4 regions of the Enterobacter sp. DVT3837 genome follow, and region 2 is predicted to be linked to each of the others. Evidence: predicted binding sites of a transcription regulator. Region 2 holds the regulator's gene; each other region holds the start of a gene.
The links. The regulator Fur, encoded in region 2, represses iron uptake genes when iron is present. The targets are predictions, from matches to a motif close to ATAATAATGAGAACNACTATCAA.
Positions count from the first base shown of each region.

Region 1: ftnA (non-heme ferritin) is a predicted target of Fur. The motif match lies at 5,227-5,249, and genes of this name have one in related genera.
Region 3: zupT (zinc transporter ZupT) is a predicted target of Fur. The motif match lies at 3,468-3,490, and genes of this name have one in related genera.
Region 4: sodA (superoxide dismutase [Mn]) is a predicted target of Fur. The motif match lies at 1,917-1,939, and genes of this name have one in related genera.

Region 1 is NZ_JBWDLA010000002.1:297,191-305,049, reverse strand. Features, by position in the region: gene araG (L-arabinose ABC transporter ATP-binding protein AraG) at 1-467, opposite strand, end outside; gene araF (arabinose ABC transporter substrate-binding protein AraF) at 538-1,527, opposite strand; gene AC0XWG_RS16335 (non-heme ferritin-like protein) at 2,317-2,820, shown strand; gene AC0XWG_RS16330 (anaerobic C4-dicarboxylate transporter) at 2,978-4,321, shown strand; gene AC0XWG_RS16325 (DUF2766 family protein) at 4,364-4,615, opposite strand; gene yecR (YecR family lipoprotein) at 4,847-5,185, shown strand; gene ftnA (non-heme ferritin) at 5,388-5,885, shown strand; gene tyrP (tyrosine transporter TyrP) at 6,134-7,345, shown strand; gene AC0XWG_RS16305 (IS5 family transposase) at 7,772-7,859, opposite strand, start outside.
Region 2 is NZ_JBWDLA010000001.1:143,792-151,650, forward strand. Features, by position in the region: gene potE (putrescine-ornithine antiporter) at 1-55, shown strand, start outside; gene pgm (phosphoglucomutase (alpha-D-glucose-1,6-bisphosphate-dependent)) at 90-1,730, opposite strand; gene seqA (replication initiation negative regulator SeqA) at 1,755-2,303, opposite strand; gene ybfF (esterase) at 2,487-3,260, shown strand; gene ybfE (LexA regulated protein) at 3,389-3,676, shown strand; gene fldA (flavodoxin FldA) at 3,832-4,362, shown strand; gene fur (ferric iron uptake transcriptional regulator) at 4,651-5,097, shown strand; gene chiQ (ChiQ/YbfN family lipoprotein) at 5,205-5,534, opposite strand; gene chiP (chitoporin ChiP) at 5,550-6,947, opposite strand; gene glnS (glutamine--tRNA ligase) at 7,396-7,859, opposite strand, start outside.
Region 3 is NZ_JBWDLA010000001.1:2,152,100-2,159,958, reverse strand. Features, by position in the region: gene tolC (outer membrane channel protein TolC) at 1-435, shown strand, start outside; gene AC0XWG_RS10580 (DUF1190 family protein) at 597-1,262, shown strand; gene AC0XWG_RS10575 (glutathionylspermidine synthase family protein) at 1,265-2,425, shown strand; gene ygiD (4,5-DOPA-extradiol-dioxygenase) at 2,518-3,306, opposite strand; gene zupT (zinc transporter ZupT) at 3,503-4,276, shown strand; gene AC0XWG_RS10560 (fimbrial protein) at 4,608-5,168, shown strand; gene AC0XWG_RS10555 (fimbria/pilus outer membrane usher protein) at 5,243-7,687, shown strand; gene AC0XWG_RS10550 (fimbrial biogenesis chaperone) at 7,697-7,859, shown strand, end outside.
Region 4 is NZ_JBWDLA010000001.1:1,520,743-1,528,601, reverse strand. Features, by position in the region: one part of gene AC0XWG_RS07395 (IS1 family transposase) at 241-490, shown strand; one part of gene AC0XWG_RS07395 (IS1 family transposase) at 490-938, shown strand; gene sodA (superoxide dismutase [Mn]) at 1,223-1,843, opposite strand; gene AC0XWG_RS07385 (helix-turn-helix domain-containing protein) at 2,027-2,575, opposite strand; gene AC0XWG_RS07380 (AzlC family ABC transporter permease) at 2,678-3,337, shown strand; gene AC0XWG_RS07375 (AzlD domain-containing protein) at 3,337-3,660, shown strand; gene AC0XWG_RS07370 (YdgH/BhsA/McbA family protein) at 3,702-3,914, opposite strand; gene fdhD (formate dehydrogenase accessory sulfurtransferase FdhD) at 4,029-4,865, opposite strand; gene fdnG (formate dehydrogenase-N subunit alpha) at 5,238-7,859, shown strand, end outside.

The DNA of each region.
Region 1 (7,859 bases), on a different contig from region 2:
TTAGCAATTTCAACCATCTGCCACTGACCAATGGAGAGATATTTCAGTGGCGTCTGGGGATCAACGTCCAGGCCAAGATGTTTAAGCTGCAGCCCCGCTTCATAATTAAGTAGCGAACGATTCACCACGCCGCTTTTATGCGGAAGCTGTCCTAAATAGATGTTTTCTGCCACGGTCATCTCAGGGATGAGGTGCAGTTCCTGATAAATAATGGCTACCCCGGCGTTGAGCGACGCCGTGGTATCGGCAAACGCCACCTCGTCTCCGCGAATAGCCAGCGTGCCGGTCGTCGGCGTGTAGTTACCGCTGAGGATTTTCAACAGCGTGGATTTTCCCGCGCCGTTTTCGCCCATCAGGGCGTGAACCTGGCCGGCATAGCAGTCGAAACTGATATCGGTCAGCGCATTAACACCGGGGAAAGTTTTACCGATGCCGCGAAAAGAGAGATACGGCTCAGACTGTTGCATAACGTCTCCGTGATTCCAGTAGTGTGTACATCTGGCCCCTCACAGGAATGAGGGGCACAATCACAGCGAATTACTTACCGCCCAATCCTTTTTTCGCCAGTTCCTCTTTGAAGTTATCGCGGGTGATCAGCACCACGTCAGTCACTTCGGTAAATTTCGGCGGTTCAGCCCCTTTGGTTACCCAGTTGTAGAGCATCTCGCTGGATTTGTAGCCGTGAACGTCCGGGCTTGGCAGCAGAGAGCCATAGAAGCCAGTGGCCTGCGCTTTGGACAGCTCGCTGACTGCGTCAACGCCGTTGATGCCGATCCCGATCACGTCAGGCGCTTTGAAGCCCTGGCCTTCCGTCGCGCGTACTCCGCCCAGCACGGTATTGTCGTTCATCCCGACCACCAGCCAGTGTTTCACCTCCGGATGCTGAACCAGCATGGAGTTCGCGGCGTCGAAAGCACCCGGGATATCGTTGGATTTGGTGGGGACTTTGTAGATCTGTTTTTCCGGGAAGCCGGCTGCTTTCAGCGCGTCCATGGAACCGGAAGTACGGCGGCGAGCCGTGTCCAGTTCGTCCGCAGTAATGGCCATCACAGCGGTTTCTTTCACATCCCAGCCACGTTTTTGCATCTCTTTATAAAGTTCCTGGCCCTGACGTTCACCGATTTTGGTCGCCGCCATCATCACCAGAGGGACGCTGTCCATCGGTTTGCCTTTGGCGTTAACGAACTGATCGTCAACCGCAATGACCTTCATGTCGTAACCACGCGCTTTCGCCGCGATTGCCGATCCCAGTTTTGGATCGGGTGTGCAGATAACGAAACCTTTCGCACCGCTGGCCGCCAGGCTGTCGATGGCATTCAGGGTTTTTTCACCGTCAGGCACGGCGATTTTAATCACTTCAAAACCTAAATCTTTTCCGGCTTTATCTGCGAATTTCCACTCAGTCTGGAACCAGGGTTCTTCGGGCTGTTTTACCAAAAAACCGAGTTTTAAATTCTCAGCGATAGCGGATTGTGACATAACGGCAGCCAGACCGATGGCCGCCAGCGCTTTAGTAAATTTGTGCATGGTAAACTCCAGCTTTAGCATTCTTTTCTGTAGGGAATATGTGCGTGCTTCTTATTTAATCGGACTTAAAACAAGGCATTAGCGCTTACCTCGTCATAAGCGTTATTGCTGGTGATAGTTTTAGCGGGAAATTAATCATCCATAAGAGAGCCCCATCACACCGCAGAATTACAGTAATTGCGTACATAAATTCAGCGATAAATGACATAAAAAAGGCAGGATTTGTCAGACAAATGAAAGAGGGTTAAGCAGAATTATCCATAAGATTAGCTAAGAAATCCCTGACACCGTCCGCTGGGAAAAATGGCAACCAACGAAAAAAAAGATCAAACAGCGTTTCATCACAAATGCACGGGAACCACATCAGACTGTTATTCTGCAGAAATTGATTTAGCGCAATTTTTCCCGCGTATCATATATTCGCAATGAATAATCTGTATTTCATTTTTTCTCAGAGCATTATTCCGACTTAATATTTACGGAAGAACATTAGCATGCGACAAATTAAAATAACAATTAATTATCAATGGTTTATGCTATATTTACCTTATGAAAATCCATTTGCAAATTTGTAGTATTTTAATTTTTGTAATGTATGGTAAAAATAAGGTGTTTAGGAGTTTTCTTACCCCGGAGACAAGGGTATGCTTATTTATATCGAACACAGGAAGTGAATTTTAGATCGATTTTAGAAACTGCGGAAATTGTATATCTGCGAGTTCTTCGTCAATGCCTGACGCTCAGGTTAAGCAGCGGACATCTCGTCCCACAGTCAATAAGGATATGAGTATGGCTACCCCAACGATGATGCAAAAACTAAATGCGCAGATGAACCTTGAGTTCTATGCGTCCAATCTGCACCTTCACTTAAGTGCGTGGTGTGCTGAGAACAGTCTTACGGGTTCAGCAACATTCTTCCGTACTCAGGCACAAAGTAACGTCACGCACATGATGCGCGTCTTTAACTTCATGAAGGCCGTTGGCGCCAATCCTGTTGTTAAAGCCCTTGATACCATTAACGATGACTACTCCTCCCTGGAAGAACTGTTCCAGAAAACGCTTGAAGAGTATGAGCAACGTTGCACCACTCTCAGTAAACTGGCCGATGAAGCCAAAGCGCAGCAAGACACTACCACCCTTAAATTCTTACGCGACATGGACAAAGAACAGCAGCAGGACGGCATGCTGCTGAAGATACTGGCGGATGAACTGCGCAATGCGCGACAGGCAGGGTTATGCCCGGAACAAACTGACCGTCACCTGCTCGGCATTGTGACGGTGCAACATCACTGATCCCTTTTAACCTGCTCCCGTCCGGGCGCAGGTTCCCCATCTCACCGCCAACCTTCTGCTTTTGCTGAAATTTAACAAATCAGATCTTGCTCCCAATGATTATCCACACAACATGTAATGATTTATTTAATTACATAATCATTGACGAGGGAGCATCATGATCACCATCGAGTTTGTTGTCATTCTCCTCTGCCTGCTGACAGGTACACGTTTCGGCGGTATGGGGCTGGGGTTAATAAGCGGTATTGGGCTTTTTATTTTGTGTTTTGTTTTTGGGCTGCAACCTGGCAAGCCCCCGGTTGACGTCATGTTGACCATCCTCGCGGTGATTGGTTGTGCTGCTACTCTGCAGACCGCAGGCGGTCTCAATGTCATGATGCAATTTGCAGAGCGCCTTCTGCGTAAACACCCGCAGCACATCACACTTCTCGCCCCCTTTACTACCTGGATGCTGACTTTTCTGTGTGGCACCGGGCATGTGGTCTACACCATGTTCCCGATCATTGCAGATATCGCCCTGAAAAAAGGGATCCGCCCGGAACGTCCAATGGCGGTAGCATCCGTGGCCTCGCAGATGGCGATTACGGCATCACCGGTTTCCGTTGCCGTTGTATCGCTGGTGTCCATCCTGGGCGCTCAGCATGGAATTGGCCATGCGTGGGGCATCCTTGAAATACTTGCAGTGTCAGTTCCTGCTTCACTTTTCGGTGTAGTCATCGCTGCCCTGTGGAGTTTGCGGCGCGGGAAAGATCTGGCCGACGACATGGATTTTCAGGAGAAGCTTAAAGATCCAAAGCAGCGCGAGTTTATCTATGGCGGAACAGAGACGTTAATGAATCAACGTTTTCCAAAACAAGCCTACTGGTCCACGTGGATTTTCTTTGCCGGTATTGCCGTAGTGGTGCTGCTGGGCGCATTCCCGGAATTACGCCCCGCCTTTGAGCTGAAAGGCAAAATGACGGCGCTGTCGATGAACCTTGTCATTCAGATGATGATGTTAATTGCAGGCGCCGTAATGCTGATGGCCTGCAAGGTCAATGCCTCTGCTATTTCTAACGGTGCGGTATTCAAAGCCGGAATGGTGGCGATCTTCTCGGTGTTCGGCGTGGCGTGGATGAGTGATACCTTTTTCCAGGCGCATCTTGACGAGTTAAAACTGGCGCTGGAAGGCGTTGTGAAAAGCCACCCGTGGACGTATGCCATTGTACTGTTTCTGGTGTCGAAGCTGGTGAACAGCCAGGCCGCAGCGCTGACGGCCGTTGCGCCCATGGGCCTGATGTTGGGTATTGAGCCGAAAATGCTGATCGCCTTTTTCCCGGCGTCATACGGCTATTTTGTCCTGCCGACCTACCCAAGTGATTTGGCCTGTATCGGTTTTGACCGTTCAGGAACGACCCGCATCGGCAAATTTATCATCAACCACAGCTTTATTCTGCCAGGGCTGATTGGTGTAAGTTGCGCGTGCGCGGCAAGCTACCTGCTGGTCCAGACGTTCTTCTGATGGCATTGAAGGGCGACAAATACTGTCGCCCATTTCCACTCTTCAGTGAGACTCACTCTGCGGCGTGAATCGCAGCTCAATCAGCGCAATGGCTTTTTGGATGGCACGAAGCGTAACCGGATCAGCCGCTGCCGGATGACTGGCGAAATCAATGTTTTTCAGCTGAGTAGACATCTTCTCGCGCACTTCAACCGGCGCAATAACGTCCAGGACATCAAGGATTTGTTTGATAACCAGCTGACAGGCGACAACGTCAGAGACCAGTTCCTGATCGGCACTCAGGTTTTGAGACATGGGGGCTTTCTCCTTATTTAAAGGCCGCCATAGTAGCAAAACGCAGGCTCTTTTATCTCCCCTTCGTCACGTACAGGTACAAAAAAACCGCCAATATTAAATGTACCGGATGCGGATTACATTCAATTCCATCCCGTTGCAAAGAGAGAGGGCAGATTGTCCGGCTATTCCAGGCATTGCAGCAAACATCTGCAGGTACGATAACGTATTTCCATCCATTCAGAGCGAACCATGAAAAGAGTCATCGTAGCTGGCACGATCCTGCTGCTCGCGGGGTGTAGCATTAACCGCCAGGCTGAGGTCAGTAGTCTCGACGCGCCCAACGGCATAGTCCGCCTCGACTACGGCCAGGCGGCGCTACAAAATGCGTATTCTGATGAGTATGTGAATAACGGTACGGCGGTAAAAGCGTGTCAGAGCATGGGGTATGCCACCGCCTCTGCCTATGGCCAGCCCATCAAAACCTGCACGCTGATTAGCGGCTCTCTGTGTCTGAACGAGAGCGTGACTATCCAGTATAAATGTATGGGTTTTGCCGTTAACCCTAAGTCAAATAATCCGTGGTATTAATCAGGACTGCCAGTGTTTGCTGGCAGTTTATTTCATTACGAACAAAAATAATTCTCATTAATAAATACAAAAATCGTCAATGCGTTTTATTCCCATTCGTATTTTAAATAAAGAAATAAAAATTTTACGTTTTGCAAATAATTAAATAACAAATTATAGTATCGCTCATTGTGAATCAGAAATAATAACCGGGAGCGCCACTATGCTGAAAACTGAAATGATCGACAAGCTCAATGCACAAATGAACCTTGAGCTTTTTTCGTCCCTGCTCTACCAGCAGATGAGCGCCTGGTGCAGCTTCCACAGTTTCGAAGGCGCGGCTGCGTTTTTGCGTCGTCACGCTCAGGAAGAGATGACCCATATGCAACGTCTGTTTGATTATCTGACAGATACCGGCGCCCTGCCGCGCATTGAGAACGTGGCATCACCGTTTGCTGAGTACACATCTCTCGATGAACTGTTCCGCGCGACCTACGAGCACGAACAATTAATCACACAGAAAATTAACGAACTGGTTCATGCGGCAATGACCAGCCAGGATTATCCAACCTTTAACTTCCTGCAATGGTATGTAGCTGAACAGCACGAAGAAGAGAAGCTGTTTAAATCCGTCCTGGATAAATTATCTCTGGTGGGTAAATCTGGTGAAGGTCTTTACTTTATTGATAAAGAACTTTCTACCCTCGATACGCAAAATTAATTCCAGCGCGGTGCCGAAAATCGGTGCCGCGTTTTTTTACTTACATTCCCTGCATCAAAACCCTCATTGTATTTCCTGTTCCCCTTATTAACGTTACGTCTGGATGACGCCCCATGCATGATCGCAGAGCGCTCGATTTCGTAAACATTTCATTACACTACTTGTAACGGTGATTTGACGAGTTACCGCTTTTCCCTTACTCTGCGCCGCAGATTTTGTCGCGATTACGAATCGTTGTAGAGGAAAGCGTGAAAAACAGAACCCTGGGAAGTATTTTTATCGTCGCCGGAACGACGATTGGAGCAGGAATGCTGGCAATGCCCCTGGCAGCCGCAGGCGTGGGGTTTGGGATGACCTTGCTGCTACTTGGCATGCTCTGGGCGTTAATGTGCTACACCGCACTATTGTTGCTTGAGGTGTATCAGCATGTGCCAGCCGACACCGGTCTGGGTTCTCTTGCAGCACGCTATCTGGGACGCTACGGTCAGTGGATAACCGGCTTTAGCATGATGTTCCTGATGTACGCTCTGACTGCCGCCTATATTAGCGGCGCCGGGGAGCTCATCGCCTCCAGCGTCAATGACTGGTTCGGCTCCGATATTACCCCGGCAACCGGCGCCATTTTCTTTGCGCTCATTGGCGGTGGCGTGGTCTGCGTGGGGACATCGCTGGTCGATCTGTTTAACCGTTTTCTGTTCAGCGCCAAAATTCTGTTCCTGATTGTGATGCTGGTACTGCTCGCGCCGCATGTACACAAGGTCAACCTGCTGACGCTGCCGCTGGAAAAAGGGCTGGCGCTTTCCGCGATCCCGGTCATTTTCACTTCGTTTGGTTTTCACGGCAGCGTGCCGAGCATTGTCAGCTATATGAACGGCGATATTCGCAAGCTGCGCCGTGTCTTTGTTATCGGCAGCGCAATCCCCCTGATTGCCTATATTTTCTGGCAACTGGTGACGCTGGGCAGCATTGACTCTTCGACCTTTATTGGACTGATGGCGCAACACGCCGGCCTGAATGGTTTTCTGCTGGCACTGCGCGAGGTTGTGACCTCCCCACATGTGGAACTGGCGGTACACCTGTTTGCCGACCTGGCACTGGCCACGTCGTTCCTGGGTGTTGCGCTGGGCCTGTTTGATTACCTGGCTGACCTGTTCCAGCGTCGCAATACCGCGGCTGGACGGTTGCAGACGGGCGCAATCACCTTCCTGCCACCGCTGGCCTTTGCGCTGTTTTACCCACGCGGGTTTGTGATGGCGCTGGGTTACGCGGGGGTGGCACTGTCGATCCTTGCCCTGTTGCTCCCTTCCCTGCTGGCATGGAAGAGCCGTCAGCAACATCCTCAGCAAGGGTATCGCGTGGCGGGGGGAAAACCGCTGCTGTGTATCGTGCTTGGCTGTGGCGTGGTGATTATTCTGGTGCAGGTTTTGATTGCAGCGGGAATGCTGCCTGAAGTGGGTTAAAAACGGGGGTTAAGGGGAAACTACCAGCTACCATAGGGGTATGTTTACCCTTTGATAAAACCCCTTATGTCCTGATAAGGCAGAGACTGCGCTTACGCGGATTCAGGAAAACATCAGAGAGTTGAAAGAAATTCAGTCGGTGATTTCAGATTTATAAACAATACGCGGGCACGAGGCCCGCGATATTGCTTAACCCCCAATTGAAAAAACTCAGTGAACACTAACATAGTATTTCCTTCGGGAAGGAATACGTATTGACATATACATTCTCATAAATTCTCGGTTCATCTTTCAATGATTTAAATTTATTATGCATACACCATTGTTTTTTGTTAGAACAATCGAAATCTAAATCAACACACAGTCATTAAGGCTTTGTTGAATAAATAAGATTTCGTGCGAACGACCCTGTAGCTGGCTGGATTTTCAGGCAATACGCACGCTTTCTGGCATCCCAGCCTTTGTCATCCTGTTCAACGCACGCACCATGGCCATAGCTTCCGCTACCTGACCA
Region 2 (7,859 bases):
GACGCTGTACGGTCTGGTGTCACCACGGTTCGAGTTAAAGAATAAGCACAGCTAAAAAAAAGGGAGCCATTCGGCTCCCTTTTTCATTCTTACGCGTTTTTCAACACTTCACTGACAATCTCTACCGCTTCTTTCTCAATCTGCTGACGATGTTCAGCGCCGAGGAAGCTTTCGCAATAGATCTTGTACGCATCTTCGGTACCGGATGGACGCGCGGCGAACCAGCCGTTTTCAGTCATCACTTTCAGGCCACCAATAGAGGCTCCATTACCCGGTGCAGCCGTCAGGCGTGCAGTTATCGGGTCGCCAGCCAGCGTGCTCGCACTGACCATCTCCGGAGAGAGTTTGGACAGGGCGGCTTTCTGAGCTGAAGTCGCCGATGCCTGAATACGGTTATAGCTTGGTGCACCAAAGCGTGCAGCCAGCTCATTGTAGTGTTCCTGCGGGTTTTTACCGGTGACAGCGGTAATTTCCGCCGCCAGCAGGCACATAATGATGCCGTCTTTGTCAGTTGACCACGGCGTGCCGTCGAAGCGCAGGAAGGACGCGCCCGCGCTCTCTTCACCGCCGAAGCCGAAGCTGCCGTCGTGCAGACCGTCAACGAACCATTTGAAGCCCACCGGCACTTCCACCAGCTTGCGGCCCAGCGCGTCGACCACGCGGTCGATCATCGCAGAGGAGACCAGCGTTTTGCCCACAGCAACCTCTTTGCCCCACTGCGGACGGTGCTGGAACAGGTAGTTAATCGCGACCGCCAGGTAATGGTTCGGGTTCATCAGCCCTGCCGGGGTGACGATACCATGACGGTCGTAATCCGGGTCGTTGGCAAATGCCAGATCGAATTTGTCGCGCAGCGCCAGCAGGCCCGCCATCGCACATTCAGAGGAGCAGTCCATACGGATTGCGCCGTCTTTATCCAGGTGCATGAAGCGGAAGGTCTGATCGACGTGATCGTTCACGATGGTCAGATCCAGCTTGTAATGCTCAGCAATGCGTTTCCAGTATTCAATACCGGAGCCACCGAGCGGATCCACACCCAGCTTCAGACCGGCTTTCTGAATCGCCGCCATGTCGACGATATCCGCCAGCCCTTCAATAAACGGCTGCACCAGATCCAGCTCTTTCACATGACCAGATGCCATCGCAGCATCCAGAGAAATACGCTTCACACCTTTCAGGCCATCGGCTAACAGGGCGTTAGCACGATCTTCCACCACTTTGGTGACGTTAGTATCAGCCGGGCCGCCATTAGGCGGGTTGTATTTGATACCACCATCTTCCGGCGGGTTGTGGGATGGCGTGATAACGATCCCGTCAGCCAGCGCGCCCCCTTTCTTGTTGTGCACAAGAATGGCGTTAGACACCGCAGGCGTTGGCGTGAATCCGTTATTCTCCTGAATAATCACATCAACGCCGTTTGCGGCCAGCACTTCCAGGACAGAAATGAATGCCGGCTCAGACAAAGCATGGGTATCTTTTCCCACATAGCATGGACCGGTAACGCCATTTTTGGCGCGCTCTTCCGCAATGGCCTGAGCAATGGCCAGAATGTGCGGTTCGTTAAAGCTATGGCGCGCCGCGCTACCGCGGTGACCAGATGTACCAAACTTCACGGCGTGTTCTGCATTGCCCACAACCGGCTTCAGAACGTAATACTGCGCGGTCAGCTGAGCGACATTAATCAAATCGCTTTGTTGTGCAGGTTGGCCTGCACGGCTGTGATTTGCCATTACCGGGTCCTTCTGATGCAAGGGTTAAATTGTACCGCAAACCTTTTCAATCAATTCCGCCGGGAACTGCATAGACTGCATGATGTGTTCAATCATGCTGCACTTGCGGCCCGTATTGGTATTGGTGATCACCCAGTACGGAGTGCCAGGGACATGTTTGGGTTTGGTTTGATTGCCATTTTGCAGCAGCGTTTGCTCGTCACCCGCGAAATAGACGCGAGTACGACCGTGCAGCGACTCGGTCGCTTCAGCAAACGCTTTGTTATCCAGTGAGTAGAGTGTAGACAGCACCAGCATAAAGCGGTTAACCGCCTTTTTTTGCTCCGCATATTCATCGGACAGCAGCAGCTCGCGCATCGCCCGTACTTTATCTTTTGCCGGTGTCACGGCAGGTTTTGCTTGTGCAACAACGCTCGGCTGAGACACGACATCTTTGGTAACTGGGGTGACAGGCTGTGAAGCGGCGGAAATTTTAAGCATGCGCCGTAAAATGTCGGACGCACTCTCCCCGATATGCCGCGTCTGGCTGGCAATATACTGATAGAGTTCGTCATCAACTTCGATTGTTTTCATCTTAATCCAGTGCGATATCTTATCTGAATACAAGTCATTGGGATTATAAGGTCAAATCCCAACAGCGGATAGCGTCAAACCAGGTTGGCGGCAAAAGTCAGATTAAACTGGAACCTTGCAGCCGGGCGGCAGAATGGTCAACATGATACCCTAACCTGACATACGTAAAAAAAGAACTTTGCCATGAAATTGAATACCCGAGCGCAAACTGCACAATCGCCGAACAATAATTCTCCCATCGTACTGGTTCACGGACTTTTTGGCAGCCTGGATAACCTGGGCGTGCTGGCGCGCGATCTGGTTAGCGATCACGACATTTTGCAAGTCGACATGCGCAATCACGGTCTTTCAGGGCGCTCAGAAGAGATGACCTACGCGGCAATGGCGCAGGATCTGCTGGATACGCTGGATGCCAACAACCTGCAAAAGGTCACCCTCATCGGGCATTCAATGGGCGGCAAAGCGGTAATGGCCCTGACGGCGCTGGCACCTGAGAGAATTCAGGGTCTGGTGGTAATCGATGTTGCTCCGGTGGATTACGACGTTCGACGCCATGACGAAATTTTCGCGGCGATCAACGCGGTAACAGAGGCTGGTGCTACAACGCGTCAACAAGCGGCTGCCGTCATGCGTGAGCATCTTGATGAAGAAGGTGTCGTGCAGTTCCTGCTGAAGTCATTTGTTGACGGACAATGGCGTTTTAACGTGCCGGTGCTCTGGGAGCAGTACAACAATATCGTAGGCTGGGAAACGGTACCTGCCTGGCCACACCCTACCCTCTTTATTCGTGGCGGTAACTCGCCTTACGTCACCGACGCGTACCGCGACGCATTGCTGGCGCAATTCCCGCAGGCTCGCGCCCATGTTATCGCCGGGGCCGGACACTGGGTTCACGCGGAAAAACCTGACGCCGTATTGCGCGCCATTCGCCGCTATCTTGCTGATACTGCAAATTGATTAAAAAGAGAGCGACTGGAAGGCTGCAGGCTTCCAGTCGTTGGCGTGCCGTTTTTGGTGATGTATGATGGCGCGCTTATCGCCCGGGCATTAGCAGGGCGGCGTGTTTCCCCCGAAGTCTCAGAATCATGGCCAAAGAACAAACGGACCGTACGACACTAGATCTGTTCGCGAATGAGCGTCGCCCGGGACGACCGAAAACGAATCCGCTTTCGCGCGATGAACAGCTGCGTATCAATAAACGCAATCAGCTTAAACGCGATAAAAATCGTGGGCTTAAGCGTGTCGAACTGAAGCTCAACGCCGACGCCGTCGATGCGCTTAACGAGCTGGCTGACGCGCGAAATATCAGCCGCAGCGAACTCATTGAAGAGATGTTGCTCGTCCAGCTTGAGACGTTACGCAGCCAGGCATAAGTCTGAAAATCCCCTTTATCGCCCTTTTCATGTAGCACAGAGTGCAGTCCTGCGCGATAGCTGTTTCCGCAGGGTTGCCAGTTCTGCTATTATTGCCCTTATCCGTGGCCTAATTGCGCCACCATACTATTAAGTTTCAAGAGGTTATTTTACTCATGGCAATCATCGGCATTTTCTTCGGCAGTGATACCGGCAATACCGAAAATATCGCAAAAAACATTCAAAAACAGCTCGGTAAAGACGTTGCTGATGTGCATGACATCGCCAAGAGCAGCAAAGAAGATCTCGAAGGCTATGACATTCTGCTGCTGGGTATTCCAACCTGGTACTACGGTGAAGCCCAGTGTGACTGGGATGATTTCTTCCCGACGCTGGAAGAAGTTGATTTCAACGGCAAGCTGGTTGCCCTGTTTGGCTGTGGCGATCAGGAAGACTACGCAGAATATTTCTGTGATGCGCTGGGTACCATCCGCGACATCATTGAGCCAAATGGCGCGGTTATCGTAGGCCACTGGCCAACGGCGGGTTACCACTTCGAAGCCTCTAAAGGCCTGGCTGATGACGATCATTTCGTGGGTCTGGCCATCGACGAAGACCGCCAGCCTGAACTGACCGCAGAGCGTGTTGAGAAGTGGGTTAAGCAGATCCGTGAAGAACTGCACCTGGATGATATTCTGAACGCCTGATTTTTATCGTGGCGCAACTGCGGTTGCGCCACGCCCCAGGTCAAACCGATTAAATTAATTGCTACAATCTTTTAACTTTTTCGCCCAGACCTGTACAATGTCTCCCTGAAAAATGTGGTTTCCATTGAGCAAGTTTGTTGGTGATACCCCATTTTTATAAGCATATTTTGCCTGAGACTTGCTGTTTTCATTTAGACATGGCAGTTCTATAATGAGACGCATTACCCAAGGTGCATTTTCTGTCACTTCCTACAGAAGTGAATCGTTTAGTAACAGGACAGATTCCGCATGACTGACAACAATACCGCATTAAAGAAGGCTGGCCTGAAAGTTACGCTTCCTCGGTTAAAAATCCTTGAAGTGCTTCAGGGTCCAGACAATCACCATGTCAGTGCGGAAGACCTTTATAAACGTCTTATTGACATGGGCGAAGAAATTGGGCTCGCTACCGTCTATCGCGTGCTGAACCAGTTTGATGACGCGGGCATTGTTACCCGTCATAATTTCGAAGGCGGTAAATCTGTATTCGAACTGACCCAGCAACAGCACCACGATCACCTGATCTGCCTCGACTGTGGCAAGGTCATTGAATTTAGCGATGACTCCATCGAAGCGCGCCAGCGTGAAATCGCGGCTCGTCATGGCATCCGCCTGACCAACCACAGCCTGTACCTGTATGGTCACTGTGCTGAAGGTGATTGCCGCGAAGACGATCACGCGCACGACGCTAAATAACTCAAGCTTTCATACTCTGAGCCAGCCGCGAGGTTGGCTTTTTTTTGCCTGTTATTTGACGCAAAAAAGCCCGGTAGCGTTGTGCTACCGGGCATGATGACAGAGAATTATTTGCTGTTGTTAGTGCGAATCTCTTTCCAGATCTGGTCGCAACGCTTCGCCACTTCCTGATCGTTTCCGGTTTTACGTGCCTGAATACAGGCCTGGTAATCCATCACGCGAACGTTTTCCTGTGTGGCGAACTGCTCATGTGCCTTCTCTTTCTTCAGCACATTCAGCACGCTCTGACAGGCTTCGATCTTCTCCGGTGAACCTTCCGCTGTGTTAATGCAGGCGCTATACGCCTCTTTAAGACGCGAGTCCTCTTTCGGTGCCTGCTCCTGCGCACACCCCGCCAGCCCCGCAGCCAGCAACGCGACGATTACGATGTTTTTCATCATGTTCTGTCTCCATTAGAAGATAGTGAATGGAGCGATAACCATGAATTTCACGTCACGCTCATCCTGGAAGATGTTGCCGTAACCGCCTGCGTAGCTCGGAATGTCGGAGTGGTTGTCATACTGGGTGAAGTGCAGTTTGAACATCGTGCCTTTCGCGCGGCCGTCCTGCAGGGTGTAGATAGCATCCAGGCTGTAAGAAGACTCTTTCAGGCGATAGTTTGGATCGTAGTAAGCGTCCGGTGTAGCCATATCTGCAGGTTTTGCATCCCAGGCATAAGCGTAAGATGCACCCACCGCCCAGCCTGGCAGGTTCCAGTTTTTCAGATCATACATCGCGCCGAAGAACACCGCTTTTTCGCCGTCGGCGTTGAAGTCAGAGCGGTTATCCCACCAGATATCAAGACGACCGTTAGACGATGCATAGGTTGGGGTCATACGCTGCAGGAAGTACCCCTGCTGCCCTTCCGCTTTCACCCATGTGCCTTCCAGACGCAAATCAACCTGTCCGACTTTGTAGCCGAAGGTGAGTGCCTGCAACCACGCGGTGCCGTCATAGATATCATTGACGCCACCATTACTGACTTTGTCGCGCGTACCGTAGAACTGGTAGCTGGTGCTCAGCGGGCTACCCGCGATATCAAATTTATAGCTGGCCTTGGCAAAGTACTGATCGATGTAACCTTGAGCCTGGCCAAATGCCGCCTCAAGTACCAGGTCGTTTTTAAAGTCGTATTTAGCACCCAGTGAATGGAGATAATCTACTTTGGTTTTCTTATCGTTCTGGTAGAACTTGTCCATTTCAATGTGCCATGGTGCTTTGTACTCGTTGGTCCACATATAGGAGAAGCTCAACGCACCTGCATCACCGTAATCAAAGTTGGCACCCGCTTCCGCACCCTGGTAAGTACCCGGCATAAAGCTCCAGTGTGGTGCTAACAATGTCTGACCGGTTGGCTGAATATAACCACCGCGCGCCCATACCGGGCCGTATTTGAATTTCGCTGCTGCCTTATACAGGCTGATACCGCTTTTATCTCCGGACCAGTCTTCTTTATAGGCTTTATTACTGGAGGAGAATGCGATTTCGTTCGGGTGGGCGCTGTCGCCGTTTTCCGCCATTTCAATTGCCGTGAATGCAGCAATATCCAGACCGAACATATCGGCAGCATAACCAGACTGGAAATCCAGATTGGCGTTCCAGGTTGAGTGAGAAAGGTTGGTTTTGTATTTGTCTTCAGTGACGTCTTTACGGTCACGTTCACGCTGCCAGTAGTAAATCCCCCCCGTGAGGGTTGAATCATCAATAAAACCTGCTGCCTTCGCCTCTGGTGCAATCACCAGGCCCGACATTGCTGTCACACCGGCAATAGCCAGCGCCAGCGCACTACGTTTGCCACTGAACGTACGCATAGATTATTCCTCTTTGACGAATTAAAACGCCTTAAACGGCGAAAAATATAAAAGACCTAATGGTCAGGGGTAGTTAGAAATACCCTCGAATTAACTACCGCCTTTAGATTATTTTTCGCGACGCGAATTATCAATGCTTTTCAGCGAGCAAAAGTCAGGATTATGACGAAGTGCACATAATTGGTAGTGATTTGTAACATCTGTGCCAATGCGAGGATTTACAGGGAATAACGCGTATTTTGAGGGAGTGCCGGCCATTTATTCTGTATATTTTTTGTCCTTAAGGCTATTCGTAAATATTGAAACTTTTTTTGAGTAAAATAAGTAGCACCTCATTGACCTGAATTTCGCACATACCTTATTTGAGCTGCGCGTTAATGGCCTGATCGTTAAATAAAAAAACGCCGCTTATCGCGGCGTTTGTCTCTCATTGACCAGAACTGCAATATTATTCGCCGATCTTAGCCCAGGTGTCACGCAGACCAACGGTACGGTTAAACACCGGTTTTTCCGCCGTGCTGTAACGGCTATCCAGGCAGAAGTAACCTTCGCGTTCGAACTGGAACGCTTTACCCGCTTCGGCCGCTTTTAAAGACGGCTCGGCATAACCCTGTTTAATTACCAGAGATTCCGGGTTGATCGTCGCCAGGAAGTCTTCGGCAGCACCAGGGTTAGGGACACTGAACAGACGATCGTACAGGCGAATTTCAACAGGCAGCGCGTGTGCAGCGCTTACCCAATGGATAACGCCTTTCACTTTACGGCCATCAGCCGGATCTTTGCTCAGGGTTTCAGCATCATAAGAACAGAAGATGGTGGTGATATTGCCTTCAGCATCTTTCTCTACGCGCTCAGCCTTGATGACGTAAGCATTACGCAGGCGCACCTCTTTACCCAATACCAGACGCTTGT
Region 3 (7,859 bases), 2.0 Mb from region 2:
TCTTTCAACAACGTGAACGCCTCTATCAGCAGCATCAACGCGTATAAACAAGCCGTGGTGTCTGCACAGAGCTCCCTGGATGCGATGGAAGCGGGTTACTCCGTAGGTACACGTACTATCGTTGACGTGCTGGACGCAACCACCACGCTGTACAACGCGAAACAACAGCTCTCCAGCGCACGTTACCAGTACCTGATTAACCAGTTGAACATCAAACAGGCTCTGGGTACGCTGAACGAGCAAGACCTGCAGATGCTGAACAGTGCACTGGGCAAACCGGTCTCAACGTCGCCGGACAGCGTGGCACCTGAGAACCCTGATCAGGTTGCCGCCGTTGATAACTTCAACGCTAACAGCAGCGCCCCTGCTGCACAGCCTGCCGCCGCGCGTACGACCACGTCCGCCAGCAAAGGTAATAACCCGTTCCGTAACTAAGATTGTCATCAGGCCCTCTCCCACGGGGAGAGGGCGCATCTGAATCACACCCGAACGTAAGCCAACGTAAAGATCCCCCTGATTCCACCCCTCTTCGCTTCATTTTCAACCACTCATCCTCTATCCTGAGCGTTATTACCACTGGGTCCTGGAAGACAAAGATGAAACGGACAAAATCCATAAATCACGCTTCGTTCCGCAAAAGCTGGAACGCGCGTCACCTCACCCCTGTTGCGCTGGCAGTGACGGCTGTCTTTATGCTGGCAGGTTGTGAGAAAACCGATGAAACGGTTTCGCTGTATCAAAATGCGGAAGACTGCTCAACGGCAACCGGTAACGCCGCTGAATGTAAGACTGCTTATAACAACGCCCTGAAAGAAGCAGAACGTACCGCACCGAAATATGCTTCACGCGCAGACTGTGTGGCAGAGTTCGGTGAAGGTCAGTGCCAGCAGACGCCTGCTCAGGCGGGCACTGCCCCGGAAAATCAGGCACAGGCGCAGTCCAGCGGCAGTTTCTGGATGCCGCTGATGGCAGGTTATATGATGGGCCGTCTGATGGGTGGCGGTGCGGGTTATCAGCAGCAACCGCTGTTTAGCTCGAAAAACCCGGCCAGCCCGGCTTATGGTCAATACACCGACGCCAGCGGCAAAGGCTACGGCGCAGCAACCCCAGGCCGCACTGTGACCGTCCCGAAAACGGCGATGGCGCCGAAGCCTGCGACCACCAGCACCATCACCCGTGGCGGGTTTGGTGAATCCGTAGCGAAGCAGACCAGCATGCAGCGTAGCGCGACAGGCTCCTCTACTCGCTCAATGGGCGGCTGATCATGGAGCGAGTCAGTATCACCGAGCGCCCGGACTGGCGCGAAAAAGCCACCGAATACGGTTTTAACTTCCACACCATGTACGGCGAGCCGTACTGGTGTGAAGATGCCTATTACAAACTCACGCTCGCCCAGGTTGAGAAACTGGAAGAAGTGACGGCCGAGCTGCATCAGATGTGCCTCAAGGTGGTGGATAAAGTCATCGACAGCGACGAGCTGATGGCAAAATTCCGCATTCCAAAGCACACCTGGAGCTTTGTCCGTCAGTCGTGGAAAACGAATCAGCCTTCGCTTTACTCTCGCCTTGACCTGGCATGGGACGGCGTGGGTGAACCTAAGCTTCTTGAAAATAACGCCGACACGCCCACTTCTTTATACGAAGCGGCGTTCTTCCAGTGGATCTGGCTGGAAGACCAGGCCAATGCCGGAAACCTGCCGGAAGGAAGCGATCAGTTCAACAGCCTGCAGGAAAAGCTGATAGAGCGTTTTGCCGAGCTGCGCGAACAATTTGGCTTCAACCTGCTGCACCTCGCCTGTTGCCGCGACACGGAAGAAGATCGCGGGACGGTTCAGTATCTGCAGGACTGCGCCGCCGAAGCGGAAGTAGCAACCGAATTCCTCTATATCGAAGATATCGGCCTGGGTGAGAAAGGTCAGTTTACCGACCTGCAGGATCAGGTGATTAGCAACCTGTTCAAGCTCTACCCGTGGGAATATATGTTGCGCGAAATGTTCTCCACCAAGCTGGAAGATGCAGGCGTACGCTGGCTGGAACCCGCATGGAAGAGCATTATCTCCAACAAAGCCCTGCTGCCGTTGCTGTGGGAAATGTTCCCGAACCATCCTAACCTGCTGCCTGCGTATTTTGCGGAAGATGATTATCCGCAAATGGAGAAATACGTCGTGAAGCCGATCTTCTCCCGTGAAGGGGCGAACGTGTCGATTATCGAAAACGGCAAAACGCTGGAAGCGGTTGAAGGGCCTTACGGCGAAGAAGGGATGATCGTCCAGGAATTTTATCAACTGCCGAAATTTGGCGACAGCTACACGCTGATTGGCAGCTGGCTCATCAACGATCAGCCAGCCGGGATTGGCATCCGCGAAGATCGCGCCCTGATCACGCAGGATCTATCACGATTCTATCCGCATATTTTTGTTGAATAGACCGCGGCCTGATGCCCTCACCCAGCCCCTCTCCCACAGAGAGAGGGTGCAAACACTAAAAACGGCAACCTGAGGTTGCCGTTTTGCTTTTATTACCCCACCTGCACCGAAAGCATACTCAGGCTCCCCATCTCAATACCGTCGACCGGGATCGTAACCGGCTCCTGACCATCCCACGCACCAAGAACGTACAATAGCGGCAGGAAGTGTTCCGGCGTCGGGTTAGAGAGCGAACCGCCTTCGTGATCCAGATAGTTCACTAACGGATGCTCCTCAGCAGGGCCTTGCCAGGTCAGATTCGCTTTGACGTAATCATTAAAAGAGGTCGCCCACGGATAGGGCGTGTTCTCGCCGTGCCAGCGTGCCGTTCGCAGGTTGTGAACCACGTTACCGCTCGCCACCAGCATGATGCCTTCATCACGCAGGGTTGCAAGCTTACGACCCATCTCCAGATGCCAGGCGGCCGGTTTGGTGCTGTCGATGCTCAACTGCACCATCGGGATATCTGCATCAGGATACATTTTAATCAGTACGCCCCAGGAGCCATGGTCAAAACCCCAGGCTTCTTTATCCAGCGCCACCGGAACAGGCGCCAGCAGTTCCACCAGCCTTTGTGCCAGCTCAGGCGAGCCGGGGGCCGGATAGTGCGTGTCATACAGCGCCTGCGGGAAGCCGCCAAAATCATGAATGGTCTTAGGCGCTTCCATGGCGGTCACGCCCGTGCCCCGGGTGAACCAGTGCGCGGATACCACCACAATCGCTTTTGGACGCGGCAGCGTCTCGCCCAGGCTACGCCATGCGCGGGTATAGACGTTGTCTTCCAGAACGTTCATTGGGCTGCCGTGGCCTAAAAACAGGGCTGGCATACGGGAAGAAGTCATGATGATATCCTTACAGAAGGTGTCAATTTAATGGTGCTACATTACGCGCAATCCGGCAAAGATGAACGCTGATAAGCGTGAAGATCATCATCAGGAAATTTGAATGTAAGGAATATGTAAAGCAGAGCCACTCTGCTCGCTTTGCTGACAAATAATCATTTATATTAATGAGAATCATTATCAAAAGGAGTAATGAATGTCAGTACCTTTGATCCTGACGATACTTGCGGGCGCTGCGACCTTCATCGGTGCGATCCTCGGTGTTCTTGGTCAGAAACCCTCTAATCGCGTATTGGCCTTCTCACTGGGCTTTGCAGCCGGGATCATGCTACTCATCTCCCTGATGGAGATGCTGCCTGCCGCGTTGGGAACAGAAGGTATGTCTCCGCTGCTGGGCTACGGCATGTTTGTCGTTGGCCTGCTGGGATATTTCGCGCTCGACCGCATGTTGCCCCACGCGCACCCTCAGGACTTAATGCAAAAAAACGTAGCGCCCGCGCCGCGCAACATTAAGCGCACCGCCATTTTGCTGACGCTCGGCATAAGCCTGCACAACTTCCCGGAAGGCGTGGCGACGTATGTCACCGCCAGCAGTAACCTGGAAATGGGCCTCGGCATCGCCCTGGCGGTGGCGTTGCACAATATTCCTGAAGGACTCGCGGTGGCCGGTCCGGTCTATGCCGCCACGAGCTCAAAGCGCACGGCAATCTTCTGGGCCGGGATATCCGGCATGGCGGAAATTCTTGGCGGCGTGCTGGCCTGGCTCATCCTCGGTAGCCTGGTTTCGCCGGTAGTCATGGCTGCCATTATGGCCGCGGTTGCGGGGATTATGGTTGCGCTGTCGGTTGACGAGCTGATGCCGCTGGCAAAAGAGATCGATCCAAACAACAACCCAAGCTATGGCGTCCTGTGCGGGATGTCGGTGATGGGGTTAAGTCTGGTCTTACTTCAGGCCGCAGGCATTGGCTGACGTGACGGGCGCCTCCTGAAACGGAGGTGCCTATTATTTGTTAAAGAAATAACTTTTTACGGAATATACGTCCCGCATCCTTCCTTATAAAAAAATAAAGTTTTTTACTGAACATTATTGTGCGTAATAACATTAAACAATGCATCCGGCATTATAATTTACACTTCTTGAAATTCATCCACTTACAATAACCCGCATTTATATTTTAATTAGATCTACAATGATTTTTAAGCTTGGTTAATCGCATTGCCTCGTCGGAGATCGGTATACTTCCCTGGCAATATTCTGATTAATATTCAGGATATGAATTCAACTGAAAAAGGATATTTTCATGTTTACAGGAAAAAAAGCACTTTTAGCCGTGGCAATGGCCACGCTTATTTCTGGGTCGGCGTTTGCTGCAGAACAAGGTTCCGGTAAGATCAAATTCAAAGGTGTGGTGATTGATGCACCATGCAATATTGCACCAGACAGCGTTGATAAAGAAGTCGATTTGGGTGAAATTACGACCGCAGTTATTAATGCCAATAAAAAATCGTCACCCGTGGCGGTAGATATCAACCTGGAAAACTGCCAGCTGGACGATCCAGGCGATGAAACCGATACCCCAATCACCAAGGTTGACGTCACGTTCACCAGCTCCGCCACGGATACAACGGATACCAGTCTGATGACCAACACGTATGCCAACGGCGCGCAGAACGTGGGCGTCCGCCTGCTGGATAATGCGGAAGCGAACATCACCCTGGGTAGCGCCAGTGAAGTTACCCTGCTGGCAGGCTCCGCCACCCAGACGCTGCACTTTAAGGCGCAGATGGAAATACTGAGCGGCAAAACGGCAACGCCGGGTCAGGTTGAAGCCACCGCAAACTATGTTCTGGCGTATAAATAATTCAAATTTACCTCGTTATCTACCGACTGGCTCATTATGCCAGTCGGCATTTTATATTTACCTTGAGCAACAGGATGATGAAACATAAATCAACATGCATAATCATCATTACCGCCCTGTTAATGACGAAAGTCGCCTCTGGTACCGAATTTAATATTAATGCCATCGATAAAGATCAGCGCAACAGCGTCGATTTAACACAGTTTAAAGATCGCGCCTCCGTCGTCCCCGGACGTTATTTTGTTACGGTTTCGATTAATGACATCCCCTTAGCAAACGGCTGGCAGTTAATGTGGAAAAAAGTGAATGATGCAGTCCAGGTCTGTATTCCCGCCGAGCTGGCCGACACGTTCGGCCTACAGGATAAAATACGGGAATCGCTAACTGAAAAAGAGGGCTGTATAGACTTCGCCCCGCTGCCGGACGTTCATTTTACCTTTGAACAAGTAAGCCAGACGCTAAACGTGTCCATTCCCCAGGCGTGGTTGCAGTACCGTTCTGCCGACTGGATGCCCCCGTCAACCTGGGATAACGGCGTGGCGGGCGTCCTGCTGGACTACAATCTTTTTGCCAGCCACTACCAGCCCAACAGCGGCAGCAGTTCAGATAATGCCAACACTTACGGCACGGCGGGCGCGAACGTCGGCGCCTGGCGGCTGCGCAGCGATTATCAATACAACCAGACGCACGCGGACGGCGGTTCAGAGCATAACGGGCGCTTCTCGCGCGTTTATATGTTCCGCCCCCTGCCCACCATGGGCGCAAAGCTGACGCTCGGCGAAACGGATTTCCAGTCGTCGATCTTCGACGCCTTCACCTACACCGGCGCGTCGCTTATCAGCGATGAGCGCATGCTGCCGTGGTCACTGCGCGGCTATGCGCCACAAATCTCCGGCATTGCCCAAACCAACGCGACGGTCACCGTAAGCCTCGCCGACAGGGTCATCTATCAAACAAAAGTCCCGCCGGGCCCGTTCATCATTCAGGATCTCAACCAGTCGGTGCAGGGCACGCTCGACGTGAAGGTAACGGAAGAGGATGGCCGGGTGAGTACGTTCCAGGTCTCTGCCGAATCCGTTCCCTTCCTGACGCGTCAGGGCCAGGTTCGCTACAAGCTGGCAGCAGGCAAGCCGCGAAAGGACGCATCGCATGACGTTGAGGACAGCACCTTCATGAGCGGCGAGTTTTCCTGGGGCATGCTGTCGCAAACCTCACTCTATGGCGGAACGCTGGCCGATGGTGACCACTACCGCGCCCTGGCCGCCGGGCTGGGACAAAACATGGCGTATCTGGGGGCGCTCTCGTTTGATATCACCCGGGCCACCAGCCAGCTGCCGGGTGAGGATCCGCAGACGGGCTACAGCTACCGTTTTAACTACAGTAAACGATTCGACACCACCGGTAGCCAGCTTACGCTGGCGAGCTACCGATACTCGGACCGTCAGTTCCTGAGCTATGCGCGCTATCTGGATGACGACTACAGCGACAGCCAGACGGAAAAACAGACTCTCAGCGTCACCGCCAGTCAGTACATATCGGCCCTCTCGCTAAACCTTTATCTAAGCATGCTGCGCCAAACATGGTGGGACGACTCGCCTTCCACGACCGGCAGCGTCACCGCAGGCTATAACTTCGACCTTGGCCGCTGGAAAAACCTTGGCCTGACCCTGTCGTTGAGCAGAACCCACTACGAAGATGATGAAGAGGACGACAACCAGTTTTATCTCTCGCTGAGCGTGCCGCTCGATCCTGACCATCGCCTGAACTACGATCTTCGCAACGGCGACAGCCTGAGCCAGAGCGTCTCCTGGTACGATACCTCTGACCGGAACAATACCTGGTGCGTCTCTGCAGGCACCGAGAGCGAAAAAGCCGATGCGGGCGCACAGTTCAGCGGAAACTATCAGCACTATTCTTCGCTGGGGGATCTCAACGTCTCGGGCAGCTATAAGGCGAATGAGTACAACTCAATGAGCGCCAGCTGGAACGGATCGTTTACCGGGACGGCGAAAGGGTTTGCCCTGCACCGTCGCAGCTACGGCAATGAGCCACGCGTCATGGTCAGCACCGACGGAGTGGGCCATATCCCGCTGAACGTATCGCATGACGAAACCAACGCGTCGGGTATCGGTGTTCTGCCGTCGTTTTCCAGCTATACCCCGGCCAGCGTGCGGGTCAACATGAACAATTTGCCTGACGGCGTTGACGTTGATACGCGGGTGGTCACTTCCACCTGGACAGAAGGCGCCATCGGCTATCGTCAAATCGCGACCCGAGCCGGTAACGATATTGCCGGCATTTTGCGAACGCCTTCCGGGACACCGCCGCTCGGCGCCCTGGTCCGCCTGCAGGATAACGGCCAGCAGGTAGGTATGGTCGCCGAGGAGGGTCGCGTCTGGCTGGGCGCCGTCCAGCCTGAGCAACAGTTCCTGGTCACGTGGGGAGACAACCATCAGTGTCGCTTCTCGTTACCTTCTCACCTTGAAAACAGTATGCAGCTCATGCTGCCTTGCCAGTAAGAAACCATGATGAAACCCACCCCACTTAAGGCCCTGAGCCTGATGTTGCTCGGCACCGCATTGAACGCGCATGCCGCCATTAACCTGGACCGTACGCGGATCGTTTTTCCCGAAGGGGACAAGGCAAGCAGCCTGAAAGTCGATAACCAGAGCAAAACCTTACCCTACCTGG
Region 4 (7,859 bases), 1.4 Mb from region 2:
AGCACCAGAAAGCACCCCGGCTATATCTTTATCACTATCGCGGGTATCTGATGGCGTATCTTTTACTTTTGTAGTATTATTTTCACCACTTTTTGTATTGATTTCTACGTTCCGATTTGTTTCGGCATGCGCGGGAAACGAGAACAAGAATGCATTACAAAACGTGAAGTGCAGGTAAAAAAACAGGTAATGGTGCCAACTTACTGATTTAGTGTACGATGGTGTTTTTGAGGTGCTCCCGTGGCTTCCATCTCCATCAGTTGTCCCTCCTGCTCAGCTACTGAAGGCGTGGTGCGTAACGGTAAAAGTACTGCCGGACATCAGCGCTATCTCTGCTCTCACTGCCGTAAAACATGGCAACTGCAGTTCACTTACACCGCTTCTCAACCCGGTACGCACCAGAAAATCATTGATATGGCCATGAATGGTGTTGGATGCCGGGCAACCGCCCGCATTATGGGCGTTGGCCTCAACACGATTTTACGTCACTTAAAAAACTCAGGCCGCAGTCGGTAACCTCGCGCATACAGCCGGGCAGTGACGTCATCGTCTGCGCGGAAATGGACGAACAGTGGGGCTACGTCGGTGCTAAATCACGTCAGCGCTGGCTGTTTTACGCGTATGACAGGATACGGAGGACGGTTGTGGCGCACGTCTTCGGTGAACGCACTCTGGCCACACTGGAGCGTCTTCTGAGCCTGCTGTCGGCCTTTGAGGTCGTGGTATGGATGACGGATGGCTGGCCGCTGTATGAATCCCGCCTGAAGGGAAAGCTGCACGTAATCAGCAAGCGTTACACTCAGCGAATTGAGCGGCATAACCTGAATCTGAGACAACATCTGGCAAGGCTGGGACGGAAGTCACTGTCGTTCTCAAAATCGGTGGAGCTGCATGACAAGGTCATCGGGCATTATCTGAACATAAAACACTATCAGTAAGTTGGAGTCATTACCAAAAAACACCTGCAAACATATTGTTAGCCTTTTATTAACATGCATGGACATTGACCTGAAAAGGGTGAGAACAAAAGCGTTAGCAACTGTCAGCCAGAATATTTTTCAGGTCAAATTATATTCATACAGATAAACCTCGAGTGCTGATATTTTCTTAATTAGAATTTAAGTAAAAATAATCTGATACGCTGAGAGGAAACAATTAAAAAAGCCTGGTGAAATTAACCAGGCTTCATTTATGAATTAACCGGTGATGCCGATATCAGGGATTATTTTTTAGCAGCAAAACGTGCAGCGGCTTCGTCCCAGTTAACAACGTCCCAGAATGCTTTGATGTAGTCCGGGCGACGGTTCTGGAATTTCAGGTAGTAAGCATGTTCCCATACGTCCAGACCCACGATTGGGAAACCGGATGCACCAGAAATTGCTTCACCCATCAGAGGGGAATCCTGGTTAGCCGTTGAAACTACCGCCAGTTTGTCACCTTTCAGTACCAGCCACGCCCAGCCAGAACCAAAACGCGTTGCAGCCGCTTTTTCGAATTCTGCTTTGAAGTTGTCAACTGAACCGAAGTCGCGCTCGATCGCCGCTTTCAGGTCACCCTGCAGGGTGGTACCGGTTTTCAGGCCTTTCCAGAACAGGCTGTGGTTCGCATGACCACCTGCGTTGTTACGCAGTACGGTTTTCTTGTCCGCTGGCAGTTGATCCAGTTTGGTGATCAGCTCTTCAGCAGACAGGTTAGCGAACTCTGGCAGGCTTTCCAGCGCCGCATTCGCGTTGTTCACATAGGTCTGGTGGTGTTTAGTATGATGGATTTCCATCGTCTGCTTGTCGAAATGCGGTTCCAGTGCGTCGTAGGCATACGGCAGGGATGGCAGTGTATAACTCATAATCCTCTCCATTATTGTCGGGCGGCACAGCTGTTAATGCCGCGTAAGCAGTTGGTTCATTATAGTTAATTAAATGATATTGAAAATGATTATCAATGCCGTAATTTTTATAAGGTTATTTGCTTTTAGGAAATGGAGAAATTGTTATTTCTATCATTGAGTTAACACAAATTGCCCAGCGCTTTAATTCTGTTCCGCCACCAGCAGCGCATACGTGTCTGGCTCCAGAGCTTTAAAGATGTGCGGACGATCGGCGGGATAGCAGATGTAATCCCCCGCATTCAGCTCTTCCGCCGCGTCAATCAGGCCGACCAGTGCCCGCCCCTGCGTCACGATAATATGCTCTACCGAGCCAGGCGAATGCGGCTGAGAGAGTCGATCTGCACCCGGTTGGGTCATCAGAAGGTAAACATCGCGACGCGCGCCCGGTGGACACGCCGCCAGTAAAATGGCTTCATAGTTAGCCTGCCCGGCGACCACTTTGGTCCCTTCACCGCGGCGAATCACCTGCGTGGTCGGCTGTTGTGGTTCCAGTAAACGGGCGAAAGGAATATCCAGCGCCACGCAAAGCGACCACAGCGTTTCCAGGCTAGGGTTGCCATTGCCAGACTCCAGCTGGGACAACGTGGATTTAGCGATCCCGGCACGGCGGGCAATTTCCGCCAGTGAAAGTCCGGTTCGCTGGCGTTCTCGCAACAGACTTTTGGCGATTACGCTAATTGGCTGCGTCATATAACGGCCTCTTGTTCTATAAATCGAACGAATCGTTCGTCTTGAAAAACTGTTCTGTTGCGTTCATTATAATGGATACACGTTCGATATGGCTAAAATTGTATGAAGCATCATTTCTCTTGCCTGAAAGGCGACACGATAAAAGCAATCATCCTGGTTTGTCTCGCCGTAGGTGTGGTCGGGATGTCATACGGCTCGCTGGCGATAGCCTACGGTTTTCCTGTTTGGGTACCGTTTGTGCTTTCCATTACCGTACTCGCGGGCGCGTCCGAATTTATGTTTATCGGCATTGTCGCGAGCGGGGGTAACCCTCTGGCGGCTGCGGCTGCCGGGTTGCTGGTGAACGCCCGCCATGTGCCGTTTGGCGTCACGGTGCGTGAACTGGTCGGCAAACGTGGTTTGAGTTTTTTGGGCTGTCACATCATGAACGATGAAAGCGTGGTGTTTGGCCTGTCGCAAAAAACGCCCGAACAGCGTAAAGCTGCCTACTGGTTATGTGGTTTAGGTGTGGCGATTATCTGGCCGCTGGGAGCGCTGCTGGGTGCCATGGTCGGTAAACTTCTGCCAGATCCAGAAACCATCGGGCTGGATGCGGTGTTCCCGGCCATATTACTGGCCTTAGTGGTACCCGCATTTAAAAACCGTACCACGCTGATCCGTGCCTGTAGCGGCGCAGTGTTGTCACTGTCTGCCGTACCGTTTGCTCCGGTCGGTTTGCCGGTTCTGCTGTCTTTACTGGGCCTGGCGGCGAGGAAAAAATAATGGGAAACATGACATTCTTTATTCTGGGGATTGCCATCTTATCGGCAGGGACGTATCTGATGCGTCTGGGTGGTGCAAAGCTCGGCAGCAGGCTGGCACTGTCGGAGCGTTCACAGTCGCTGCTTTCTGACGCGGCAACGGTTTTACTCTTTTCCGTGGCGCTGGCGACAACCTTTTATGAAGGGGAACATTTTGCGGGTATGGCGCGCGTGCTGGGCGTGGCGTTTGCGGTGTTTCTGGCCTGGCGGAAGATGCCGTTAATTGTGGTGATCGTTGCGGCGGCGGTGGTAACGGCGCTACTGCGCCTGGCGGGGATACAATAAAAAAAGCGCCCCGGGGGCGCTCTTTCGACGGTAAAGCGAGATTATTTGTTCAGTTCAGCCGTCATGTGTACACGGTTACCGGAGAATGCCTGGGTAATTTTGTAAGATGACGCGCCTGCTTCCTGAGCCTGTGCAGCGATTTTCGCTTCTGCGCCGTCAATGGTAGAGGCTGTTGCGGTCACAGTCTGTGCTGCGAAAGAACCGAAAGAAGTAGCCAGAGCGATTACAGCGACAAAAGTTTTGATGTTTTTCATGATTTAAACCCTTTCGTTAAGTTGTTTAGATAAGGCGTTGTGCCTTGATGAGATAAATACTAGACCTCATCACCAACAACTAAAAGCGGAAGGATTTGCTAATATCATTCAAAATTACTGATCAACAATTAAGCGCTGAGGATGGGTATAAATTGTCGCCCTTCCCGGCTTGCAGAAGCCCACCAGCGTCAGGTTACAGCGCTCCGCCACCTCCACCGCCAGCGTCGTTGCGGCTGAGACCGCAAACAGAATTTCCACACCGCACATCGCGGACTTTTGCACCATCTCATAGCTGGCGCGGCTGGAAACGAGTGCCGCCCCCTGCTTCCAGACGTCATTTTCACGCGCACGGCGACCGAGCAGCTTATCCAGCGCCACGTGGCGACCCACATCCTCATGCCCACCGGCAATTTCACCTGATGGCAGCACCCAGGCTGCGGCGTGTGTACAACCGCTCAGTTGACCTATCGGCTGAACGTCGTTGAGGTGTTCAAGCGCATGGTCGAGATACGCCAGATTAAAGGTCTGAGTAAACGGCAGGGGCGTAACGGGTTTACCAATATCGTTGAGTTGCTCAACGCCGCAGACACCGCAACCGGTGCGCCCTGCCAGCGCACGTCGACGCTCTTTCAGCCCCATAAAACGGCGGCTCGAGAGTTCAATTTGCACTTCCAGGCCGTTGCAGGCCTGAACCACATCCATGCCGTAGATCTCCTGCGGGTGCTCAATGATGCCCTCCGAAAGAGAAAAACCAATGGCAAAAAGCTCGAGATCTTTCGGAGAGGCCATCATCACCGCATGCGAAATACCGTTGTAAACGAGGGCAACGGGAACTTCCTCGGCCAGAAAATCGGGCGTGGCGTGAGTGATGTGGGGTGGCCTGTGCACCGACAATTCCACAATGCCCGCAGGCAATGACGACGAGTGAGGAGCACGGTTTTGTTTAGACACAGCGGTATTCCTGAACAACCACTAAGGTGAGCCTGCTATTGCAACATAAACTGCAGGTCTTACGCATAGTATGGATCAACTTTTCAACAACCATTCTCCTACTCATTTCGGAGGGGTGCAACCCGACACCCGCTACACGGCTTTAACATGTCGAGCTTCCAATGTGATCAATATCACACTTTATAATCAGCAAGGTGATAATACGTTCACTTTGTTTTAACGCCATGAGAACAGGCATACCGACATTGTGGTATTCTTATGATATCCCTCGTGGAATTGAGGGATTAACGCAAATTTTTCTCCTTTGCGGTCATTCTTTAGCCGCGAAGTCAAAACACCATATATAAGCAATGTCGAAACAAGGAGTGACCCATGCAGGTCAGCAGAAGGCAGTTCTTTAAGATCTGCGCTGGCGGTATGGCAGGCACCACGGCAGCGGCACTGGGCTTTGCGCCCGGCGTAGCGCTGGCGGAAACGCGGCAGTATAAGCTGCTGCGCACCCGTGAAACCCGTAATACCTGTACGTACTGCTCTGTCGGTTGCGGGCTGTTAATGTATAGCCTCGGCGACGGTGCTAAAAACGCCAAAGCGTCTATTTTCCATATCGAAGGCGACCCGGATCATCCGGTCAACCGCGGCGCGTTGTGCCCGAAAGGGGCCGGTCTGGTGGACTTTATCCACTCCGAAAGCCGCCTCAAATTCCCTGAATATCGTGCGCCTGGCTCCGACAAATGGCAGCAAATTAGCTGGGAAGAAGCGTTTGACCGCATCGCAAAACATATTAAAGAAGATCGCGATGCCAACTTTGTTGAGAAAAACGCCGACGGCGTCACGGTCAACCGCTGGCTCTCCACCGGGATGCTGTGTGCCTCTGCTTCCAGCAACGAAACCGGTTATTTAACCCAGAAATTTACGCGTGCACTCGGTATGCTCGCGGTCGACAACCAGGCGCGTGTCTGACACGGACCAACGGTAGCAAGTCTTGCTCCAACATTTGGTCGCGGTGCGATGACCAACCACTGGGTCGACATCAAGAACGCCAACCTCATTGTGGTGATGGGCGGTAACGCCGCTGAAGCGCACCCTGTCGGGTTCCGCTGGGCGATGGAAGCCAAAATCCACAACGGTGCGAAACTGATTGTGATCGATCCCCGCTTTACGCGTACTGCGTCAGTGGCGGATTTCTACACCCCTATTCGTTCAGGTACTGACATCACTTTCCTGTCAGGCGTATTGCTGTACCTGATGACCAACGAAAAATATAACCGCGAATACACCGAAGCCTATACCAACGCCAGCCTGATCGTGCGTGAGGATTACCACTTCGAAGATGGCCTGTTCAGCGGTTATGACGCCGAAAAACGCAAGTACGATAAAACCAGCTGGAACTACGAGCTGGATGAGAAAGGCTTTGCGAAGCGCGATACCACCCTGCAACATCCGCGCTGCGTGTGGAACCTGCTGAAAGAGCACGTTTCCCGCTATACGCCAGACGTTGTCGAAAACATCTGTGGTACGCCGAAGGCGGACTTCCTGAAGGTGTGCGAGCTTATCGCCGAAACCAGCGCGAAAGACAAAACAGCATCGTTCCTGTACGCCCTCGGCTGGACGCAGCACTCCATCGGTGCGCAGAACATCCGTACCATGGCGATGGTTCAGCTCCTGCTCGGCAACATGGGGATGGCAGGCGGCGGCGTGAACGCCCTGCGCGGTCACTCCAACATTCAGGGCCTGACCGACCTCGGTCTCCTGTCTCAAAGCCTGCCAGGCTATATGAATCTGCCAAGCGAGAAACAGCCAGACCTGCAAACCTACCTGACGGCCAGCACGCCTAAACCGCTGCTTGAAGGCCAGGTGAACTACTGGGGCAACTATCCGAAGTTCTTCGTCTCCATGATGAAAGCGTTCTTCGGCGACAAAGCGACGGCGGAAAACAGCTGGGGCTTTGACTGGCTGCCGAAGTGGGACAAAGGTTACGACGTTCTGCAGTATTTCGAGATGATGCACCAGGGTAAAGTGAACGGCTATCTGTGCCAGGGCTTTAACCCGGTTGCCTCGTTCCCGAACAAGAACAAGGTTGTTGAGTCCCTGTCGAAGCTGAAGTTCCTGGTGACGATTGACCCGCTCAATACCGAGACCTCAACCTTCTGGCAGAACCACGGTGAATCGAACGACGTCGATCCATCGAAGATTCAAACCGAAGTGTTCCGTCTGCCATCGACCTGCTTCGCGGAAGAGAACGGTTCTATCGTCAACTCCGGACGCTGGCTACAGTGGCACTGGAAAGGCGCGGACGCCCCGGGCATCGCCATGAACGACGGCGAGATCCTGGCCGGTATCTTCTTACGCCTGCGTAAGATGTATGCGGCTGAAGGCGGCGCGAACCCGGAACCGGTGCTGAACATGAGCTGGAACTACTCGACGCCGGAAAACCCAGCGCCGGAAGAAGTGGCCATGGAAAGCAACGGCAAAGCGCTGGCGGATGTTATCGATCCAGCCACCGGGACCGTGCTGGCGAAGAAAGGCGAGCAGCTGAGCACCTTCGCGCATCTGCGTGATGACGGCACCACCTCAAGCGGCTGCTGGATCTTTGCCGGTAGCTGGACGCCGAAAGGCAACCAGATGGCCAACCGCGACAACGCCGACCCGTCAGGTCTTGGCAACACGCTGGGCTGGGCGTGGGCGTGGCCGCTCAACCGCCGCATCCTCTATAACCGCGCATCCGCTGACCCACAGGGTAACCCGTGGGATCCGAAGCGTCAGCTTCTCAAGTGGGACGGTGCGAAATGGGGCGGTGTAGATATTCCGGACTACAGCACTGCCGCACCAGGCAGCGATGTCGGGCCGTTTATCATGCAGCCTGAAGGGATGGGACGCCTGTTTGCTATCGATAAGATGGCGGAAGGGCCGTTCCCGGAACACTACGAGCCGTTTGAGACGCCGCTGGGCACCAACCCGCTGCACCCGAACGTGGTCTCTAACCCAGCAGCCCGT